One region of the Rhizobium sp. P43 genome, then DNA from elsewhere that is predicted to be linked to it. Evidence: riboswitches for the same ligand, from Rfam matches in the RefSeq annotation. Region 1 holds a riboswitch; the other holds the start of a gene.
The links. A riboswitch is a leader RNA that binds a small molecule or an ion and turns the genes downstream of it on or off. The one in region 1 is predicted to bind cobalamin.
Positions count from the first base shown of each region.

Region 1 (4,372 bases):
GTCAGGGTGAGGGGCTGGGCTTGCGCTGAGATTTGCCCCTCATCCGCCCTTTGGGCACCTTCTCCCCGTGAACGGGGAGAAGGGAACGCCAGCCTCTCCCATTCCTCAACCCCGATTACGCCCCTGCTCGGCCACCAAATACCGGCCTTCAACAGCGGACGTGCAGGCTCCGGCCGGTCGGCGCCACTGAGCAAGGCCTCGGCATAGGCGACGAAAGCGGATGCATTCCCCGCCCCACCTTCGGTCAAATAGGTCCAGAGAGCCTGGCGATCGTCATCCCCGCAGGCCTGGAAGGGTGCAAGCCCCTCGTCCGGCTTGTCGTCACCGGGCAGCACGACGATTGCTCCGCCGCTGCGACGGGCGCAAGCATGCAGCGCCTCCAGCGCATAGTGGAAGTAGCTCGCCCCACCCAGCGCCCTGACCACGATCAGCCGCGCATGGCGTGCCGTGCGCTCGATATAGGTATCGACCGACATCGGGTGCTTCAGGGTCATCAGGCTGGCGAGCCGCCAGGGCAGCGCTTCTCCGCCCCTCGCTTCAACGGCTGCGGCAATTGCCGCCAGCTCCGTGTCCGCCGCCGAGAGAAACAGCACGTCCCCCGGCGTCTGGCCAAGATCGATCGCCTCGTCGCCGTCGCTGATCGATCCCTTCTGGGCTAGGAGGAGATGCATGACGGCTCCCGACGAATATTCTTTGACCGGCTGGTGGTCAGAGGTTGGGATACCCCCCTCTGCGCCCTGAGCCCGTCGAAGGGCGGGCATCTCCCCCTCAAGGGGGGAGATCGGAAGCCGGAGATGTCGCGCACCTCCGGAAAGCCTTTAGCTGCAACAGCCCTGGATGTCGGGCCACGAAAAGTCGATGACGTGAGCAAAAACCCTGGCCGCCGGATGTCAGTTTGTCCGGGAACCGCCAAGCGCGCGCCGATCCGATCTCCCCCCTTGAGGGGGAGATGGCCGGCAGGCCAGAGGGGGGTAGCAACGCATGCCATCGCTAAACCGTTTCTCAACCCGCCGCCGCCTGCACGTCCTCGACCACGGCGCCGAAATCCCATTCATGCAGGCCGATCACCACAAGCCGCGTCTCGCGCTTCTCGGCTGATGTCCAGGGACGGTCGAAATAGGTGTCGATGCGGGTGCCGACGGCCTGGATGACGAGGCGCATCGGCTTCCCGGGCACGTCGATGAAGCCCTTCAGGCGCAGGATGTCGTGCTTCTCGATGACCGGCTTCAGGCGGTCGACGAACTCCGCCGGGTCCTTGATCGCGCCGAGCTTCAGGACGAAGCTTTCGAACTCGTCGTGGTCATGATGATGGTCGTGGTCTTCGCCCGAGGCATGGAGTGCCTCGTGCTCCAGCTCGTGATGTGACTTGCGGTTTTCGATGTCGTCTTCGGTGCTGGCGCCGATCCCGAGCAGCACGAGTGAAGGCACTTCGCCATTCTTCGCCTCGATCATCGAAGGCTTGCGGCTGGTGCGGCCTGTGACTTCTGCACGCACCGCGGCGATGCCGGCAGCGTCGAGCAGGTCGGTCTTATTGAGCACGATGAGGTCGGCGCAGGTCAGCTGGTCCTCGAACAGCTCCTCGATCGGGCTTTCGTGGTCGAGATTGTCGTCCTCGGCGCGCTGGGCAGCGACCGCGTCATGATCATCGGCGAAACGACCGGCGGCAACAGCCGCGCTGTCGACCACGGTGACAACGCCATCGACCGTGACGCGGGTGCGGATGTCAGGCCAGTTGAAGGCGGCGACCAGCGGCTGTGGCAGCGCCAGACCCGAGGTCTCGATGACGATATGGTCGGGCTTCACGTCGCGGTCGAGCAGCTTCTGCATGGTCGGCACGAAGTCGTCGGCCACCGTGCAGCAGATGCAGCCATTGGTGAGCTCGATGATGTCGTCCTCGGTGCAATTCTCGGCGCCGCAGCCCTTCAGTACATCGCCATCGACGCCGAGATCACCGAACTCGTTGATAATGAGCGCGATCTTCTTGCCGCCGGCATTCATCAGCATGTTGCGGATGATGGTGGTCTTGCCCGCGCCGAGAAAGCCGGTGATGACGGTGGCGGGGATCTTCTGCTGCAACATGGTTCAACCCTTCATTTTCAGCGGCAATCCGGCCGCAACGAAATAGACGTCTGCCGCTTGAGCGGCGATGGCTTGGTGGAGACGGCCGGCATGGTCGCGGAAGGCGCGGGCCATCTTGTTTTCGGGCACGATGCCGAGGCCGACCTCGTTGGAGACGAAGATGACGGTGGCCTGGAGTTCCCCGAGACTGGCCGCCAGTGCCGCGCCGTCCGCGTCGACATCACTGCCCTCCTCCATCATCAGATTGGTGACCCAGAGCGTCAGGCAATCGACGAGGATGACGCGACCGGGCTGGTCCAGCGCCTTCAGCGCGCCGACGAGATCGACGGGCTCCTCATGGGTCGTCCAGCCATCATCTGCGCGGTCGGCCTTGTGGGTCTCGATGCGGGCACGCATTTCTTCGTCCCAGGCGCGGCCAGTGGCGAGGTAAAACCTGTCAAAGCCGGTATCGCGGGCCAATCCCTCGGCAAAGCGTGACTTGCCCGAGCGGGCGCCACCGAGAACCAGGATGGATCGGGAATGGGATGCGGTCATGGGTTGCCATGACCTTCGACCGCGCGCAGACGGTCTGTGGCGCATGCCTTCAGCATGCACGAAAGATCAAACGATGCCCGGCTCCAAAAAACGGACCGGCACCGTCGGGTCGACAAGGACCCGCGGATGCAAGACGTCGCCACGACAACCTCCGTGCTGGCAACGGGGAAACCTCCCCAGTGTGGGCACCATGCCCGTGGATGGCAGGTCTCCTGGCTCGCAGGTCGTGGTCTTCGAAAGGACCGTCGGGTTCTCCTCGCCTTCCCAGGGTTTGCGACAACACGAAAGAGCGGACGATTCGTAGAGAAAGAGGCGTCCTGCCCCGGCTGATCGTGTTGCCACCCCAGTGGCTTTTCCGCTTTGCCGTTTTCGATCGGCCGGTCGCACCCTGCGACCCGTCACCACCTGAAACGGCAGAGCGGATGGAGAACCCTCGCTGCAATACAGTCGCGGGGTCGGCTGCGTTCCGCGTGCCCGGTTGGGGTCCACGCCTTCGCATTCCCTTTTGCTCTCCGGACAACATCTCTGCCGTCCGGAAACCATCCATCACGAGGATTAGGCCGAGGTCGGGCCCAAGTCAATCACGGCTGCGGCGCACGCATGCGTCATTGCGCCCGGGCATGGCTCAAGGGGTCGCCGGGCAGGTCGGCGTCACGGCGGGGTCACAGTCTGGTCGAAGGCGAATGGTGCCGACGGCTCCCTGTTCGACCGGTGTACCCTTGCCGACATCGGCGGCTCGACGGGCAGGCTGTGGCGGTGCAGCGGGGCTGACGGTCGGCGTTTCCGCAACCGGAGGAGCTGCCATTTCCTGCGGCGGCGGTGCGGGCGTGGGCGGCACGGCAACGACAACAGGCTTTTGTGGCTGAGGCACTGACGGGGTGGTGGCGGCGCGCGCATCAGGAGCCGAAGAAGCCGGCGCGGTCACCGGCGGCGGATCTGAAGCAAGCCGTGTCGACACGGTCCGGGGCGACAGCGACTTGCGGATGCGCGGCGTGGTCAAGGAGAAGGCGAAGCGAATGCGGGCGGCAATCTCTTCCGCAAGGGCGTGGCGGGCCCAGCGCGGGTCGTCGGTCGGGCTGTTGACCCGGAAACTTCCCTTGGCCACCGGCTCGCCGGTTTCGACCGAAACGGCCGTCACGGTGAAGTCAGCCTGGGCGAGACGGCGACGGGCGCCCTCGCCAAAGCCGAGACGATCGATCTTCACGAGCAGAACAACACGCTCGGCGCCCTGCGGAGCCCGGGTCGCAGCGATGGCGGAGGAAACACGACGGTCCACGCTCTCCAGCAGTTCAAGGGGAACCCGCGCATCGGCCATCACCGTGACGTTGCGGACGAAATAGACCAGAGGTCGATCGATGCTGCGTCCCTGGAAAAGCGTACAGGAGCCCAGCAGCATGGTCAGGCTCAAGGCAAAGGCGATGCGAAGGCTCTGCGCAAACATGACGACCCCGGACAGGTGATTCTCGACCTGTCCGACAATTCGCCATGTATGGTTAGTGGATGGTTAACTTTGCGACTGGATCGCGTGGAACAGCGCTGCGGCCGAGGCATATTCACCGTACCTGGCCTCTCGGCGCGCTTCGGCCTCGGCATCGGATCCCCAATGCTCGATCGTCCAGTCCTCATCGAGATGGGCAAGCGTCCAGACCTCATCGAGATCGAAGGCGCCTTCGGCAAATGCGAGTGTCAGCACCGCCGAGCCGGTGAGCGTGGTCACCACGTTCAGGCAGGAAATCCGGAACGGATCGCGATAACGCTC
Region 1 covers NZ_CM161539.1:1,727,377-1,731,748, forward strand. The annotation lists gene cobN (cobaltochelatase subunit CobN) at 1-671, opposite strand, end outside; gene cobW (cobalamin biosynthesis protein CobW) at 1,003-2,079, opposite strand; gene cobU (bifunctional adenosylcobinamide kinase/adenosylcobinamide-phosphate guanylyltransferase) at 2,083-2,613, opposite strand; cobalamin riboswitch at 2,799-3,172, opposite strand; gene AC1PUL_RS08590 (hypothetical protein) at 3,239-4,054, opposite strand; gene AC1PUL_RS08595 (ATP12 family chaperone protein) at 4,118-4,372, opposite strand, start outside.

Region 2 (4,372 bases), 880 kb from region 1:
AACAAAGGTTAACGATACCAGCCTGAACCCAGAATTAACGCTCTGTTCAGGGTTCGCGCCCGACGCATGGCGGCACCAGGACAGTGCGGGCGCACCAGTGCCCGTCAACGCGGATGCATGAGTTTTGTTCCTGCGACCGGCATCAATAGTAGGGCGAATAGCACTGCTGGCGGGGGCCGTGATACGGCTGAAACGTGTTGCTGCGCCAATGATAGGAGCGATAGCGCTCGGCGCACCAGCTGTGGTGTTTCGGATTGATGTCGCCCCGGTAATTCACGACATGCCGACGCTGGATCGGATAATCGACGATCACCCCTGCCCGCATGGAGCGCGGGGAGAACCAAAGCCCATTGTGATAAACATATCCCGGCCGATGCACGCGATGGCCATAGACCCGTTGGCCATGATGACGCGAATACACGGTGACCCGCTCGTAATGCCGATAGCTGGTTTGGCGTTCGTAGATGCGGACTTCGATGCCACCGGCATTCGCCGCATTCCCGGTCATCATGAAACCGGTCACGGCAAGGCATGCGGCGGCAAGAGCAGAAACAAGCTTCATGCGTGATCCCCCTTTGACTGAACCTCCACTCGCCTGCACCGGCCATCATGGCCGATCAGACCCGACCGCAGCGCGCGGCAGGAGGCTCCATCAGAGGATGCTAATCGGGGCGCTCTCGAGCGGCAAGAGGCCACGCCACATCGCAGAGCCGCAGAGACGACGAGAGGGCGAATCCGGCCCGGAATCGCCCCCTTCTCACGTGCAATTGATCGCGGAGGCGATGCTTAGGCTTCGATTTCGATGTCGCCCTTCGGCCGCGAACAGCAGGCGAGGATGTAGCCCTCGTCGATCTCGTCATCGAGAATGCCGCCATTGTGGTCCATCTCGACCTCGCCCGAGAGCTTCATGACCTTGCAGGTGCCGCAGAGACCGGATTCACAGGCAGCCCCGATGCGCACACCGGCGGCGCGGGCCGCCTGCAGCACGGTATGGCCGGGCGCGCAGAGACCGTCCTTGCCGGACATGGCAAAGGTGACCTTGGTCGGCTGCTCGCCATCGGCATACACAACGACTTCAGGCAGCTCCGGCTTGACCGGCTGGAAGGCTTCCTCGTGATACTGCTTCATGTCGAAGCCGGCACCTTCGAGCGCTTCGCGGACGGTCGCCATGAAGGGCGCCGGGCCGCAGCAAAAGACGGTGCGCTCAAGGAAATCGGGGGCAAGCAGCGCGATCTTCGCCTTGTCGATGCGGCCCTTCAAGCCCGACCAGAGCTGGCCGCGCGAGACCTGCTCGACGATGAAGCCCAGCGTCAGATGCGGCATCTCGCGGGCCTTGGCCTCAAGCTCCCAGCGGAAAATGATGTCGTCGGGCGAGCGGGCACAGTTCAGGAAAGTGATGTCGCTGTCGGGGGCCCGGTCGCTCATGTCGCGGGTCATCGACATCATCGGCGTGATGCCGGAGCCGGCGGAGATGAAGAGATACTTCTTGCCCGGATACTTGGCATAGGAGAAGTCGCCGAGCGGACCGAAAGCCTTTAGCGCCATGCCGGGCTTCAGATTGTCGAACATCCAGCGGGTGCCGATTGAATCCTTCTGCGCCTTGACCGTGACCGCGACCGTATAGGGCCTGGAGGGGCTGGAGGAAAGCGTGTAGGTGCGCATCACCGGCTCAGGCCCGACGGGGATTTCCAGCGTGACGAACTGGCCCGGCATGTAGCGGAACCACAGGTTCGGCTTGTTCGGCTTGAAGGTGAAGGTCATCACGTCTGCGGCCTCAGGCGTGACGGCGACGCATTCGAGGAGATGCTCCCGGTCTGACCAGGGGCGCATCTCGTCGACATGACGATACTGGGTGACGGCGATGTTCATGATCAAGCCACCGCAGACAGGCGGGCCTTGTCGCCCTGCAGGCGGCCCGTCATGAAGTTGGAATACCATTCGACGAACTGCATGACGCCGCCTTCGTGATCGACGGAATAGGGACCGGGCTCATAGGCCGGCGAGCGGATGCCGAAGGCGTTTTCCTCGACGATCGAGCGGTCCTGGTCGTTGGTCATGTTCCAGACATGGGTCAGCTCTTCCAAGTCGTAATCGACGCCTTCGACGGCATCCTTGTTGACCAGCCAGGTGGTGGTGACGGCGGTCTCTTCCGCCGAGATCGGCAGGACGCGGAAGGAGATCGCGTGGTCGCCGAGGATGTGGTTCCAGGTCGTCGGATAGTGGAAGAGCAGCATGGTGCCGATATGGCTGATCGGCACGTCGGCGGAAAGCGGCTTCTTCACGGCGCGCTTGCCGGACATGGTGTAGCTCTCGGCATCCTGTATCAGCGGCATGCGGGCGGTGCGGAACTGGCCAGACGGGTCCATCTTGAACTCGGACGGTAGACCGGCGGCCTCGCAGCGGGCCCAGTGCTCGGAAATGAACGGGTCGTCGCCTGCCCCTTGCACGCCGGTTGCGGTCGGGGCTTCCGGATAGGTGCGGCAGAGTTCGGGATGGTTGCTGGCGCAGTGGTAGCATTCGCGGTTGTTTTCCCAGACGAGCTTCCAGTTGCCCTTTTCGATGATCGTGTTCTTGTGGGCGACCTTTGCCTCCCAGAGGCGATGCGGCGCAAGGTACGGTTCGATCGAGGCGCGGACGGGGGTGAAATCGGCAGGCTCATTGGCGAGGCAGACGAAGATATAGCCGCCGACGCTTTCGCAATGCACGGTCTTCAGGCCGAATTCGGCCTTGTCGAAGGTCTCGCCCATCTGGCGGGCGAAGACGAGCGAACCGTCGAGATCATAGGTCCAGTTGTGATAGGGGCAGACGAGCTTGGCAGCCGCCCCCTTGTCCTTGGTGCAGACGCGGTGGCCGCGATGGCGACAGGTGTTGTGGAAGGCGCGGATGACCTGATCCTTGCCGCGCACCACGACAACGGGGTAATCGCCGATCTGGGCGGTGAAATAGTTGCCGGCGCGCGGGATCTCGCAGTCGTGGCCAATGAACAGCCAGTCGCGATACCAGATCATTTCCATGTCGAGCTTGAAGTAATCCTGATCGATATAGAAGGGCTGTTCGAGCGAGAAGCCTTCGCGGCGGTTCTTCAGCTGGCGCAGCACGGTGGCCTGCAGGTCCATGTCGTCCTCGTTTTCAAAAACTCGGGGGAGAAAAGAGCACAGCCTGTCGTCGCCTTGAGAAGGCGGTGCGCATAGCTATCTCCGGTCGCCCTCCGCAACCTCAAATGTCCGTCTGCCGAGGCTGGTTTCCGGGCTCAGGAGCATCCTTGCGGATCAGACCGACGCCTTCCCAGGTCTCCCCCCAGTGGCAATGTGTCGGTCCTTCACTCCACCACCGTTGCGGGGGCAGCGCCGGATTTTGACCGGCTTCCCGATTTCCCGCCCCCTTAGGAGGGCAGCACCTCGAGCTTCACTGCATCTAATCACAGGCCAGCGCCACACGCTGCGCTGCGAAACGACACGGCGGAAATCGTTTGCGACATCCCACAGACGGTGTGGATTCAGGCCAAGTCGCCAAATTTCTCATTCTTTTCCGACATCTGCGCGCGAGCAAAACACCAGGCGCCAAAAAGCGTGGCGCAAACGAGCGATCGACAAGGATTTTTCCGATTTGCGCTGCGGCAAGCCTCGCGAAACCTCGACAACGCAGAATACCGTCAAATCATGATTAACCATGCTGCGCTAAGCTCAAGCAGTCAGTCCGGGTACCGTCAGAGCGTCGAGATGCAGAAACTGAGATACTACGCGGCTCCCAAAGGGGAAACGAAATCGGCGCCGCCCGCCAAGGCTGTCCATACCGAGTTCCTCAGAACCGGTCGGATCTCGCGTAGCCGCGAGGACTGGCTGCCGGATGAGCGCCGTTATCTCACCTATGAAGAGGTCGCGGAGCGGACGGGTAAACGCCTGGAGCGGGCTGCCGAGACGACGCATGAGCGGATCAACGGCTTTCACCGCTCCATCAAGTTTCCCAAGATCATCTTTCACCGCACCCTGAACAACAGCCCGCATCTGGGCTATTGCCACGTCACGGCAGCGCGAACGAATTTCGCCCAATATGCGGATGTGAAATGGGCCTTCTACATCGCCAACTTCTTTGCGGAGCTTGGCGGCGAAGAGGTGTTCTTCGAGCAGATCAAGCAGAATTACGGGCGGATGTATTTCGCCGTTGCAATCAAGCCGGAAGCGGAAGCGAAGTCGATGACGATCGACCGGTCAATCCGAGACAATGGTTTGCTGTTCCAGACGGTCGATCCGAAAGAAGCACTTCGAAACGTGCTGATGCTCGGCGCGCGTGACGCCGAGCTCAGGAAGATTATCGCCAAACTCTAGGGGAAGGCTGCGGCGCTCAGGCGCCGAAACCGCCGACCGGCTTCTTC
Region 2 covers NZ_CM161539.1:2,602,584-2,606,955, forward strand. The annotation lists gene AC1PUL_RS13105 (BA14K family protein) at 143-562, opposite strand; gene AC1PUL_RS13110 (FAD-binding oxidoreductase) at 787-1,869, opposite strand; gene AC1PUL_RS13115 (aromatic ring-hydroxylating oxygenase subunit alpha) at 1,872-3,116, opposite strand; cobalamin riboswitch at 3,219-3,416, opposite strand; gene AC1PUL_RS13120 (DUF6656 family protein) at 3,720-4,325, shown strand; gene AC1PUL_RS13125 (GGDEF domain-containing protein) at 4,342-4,372, opposite strand, start outside.
Region 2: linked by a shared signal. The riboswitch ahead of AC1PUL_RS13115 (aromatic ring-hydroxylating oxygenase subunit alpha) and the one ahead of cobU (bifunctional adenosylcobinamide kinase/adenosylcobinamide-phosphate guanylyltransferase) in region 1 are both predicted to bind cobalamin.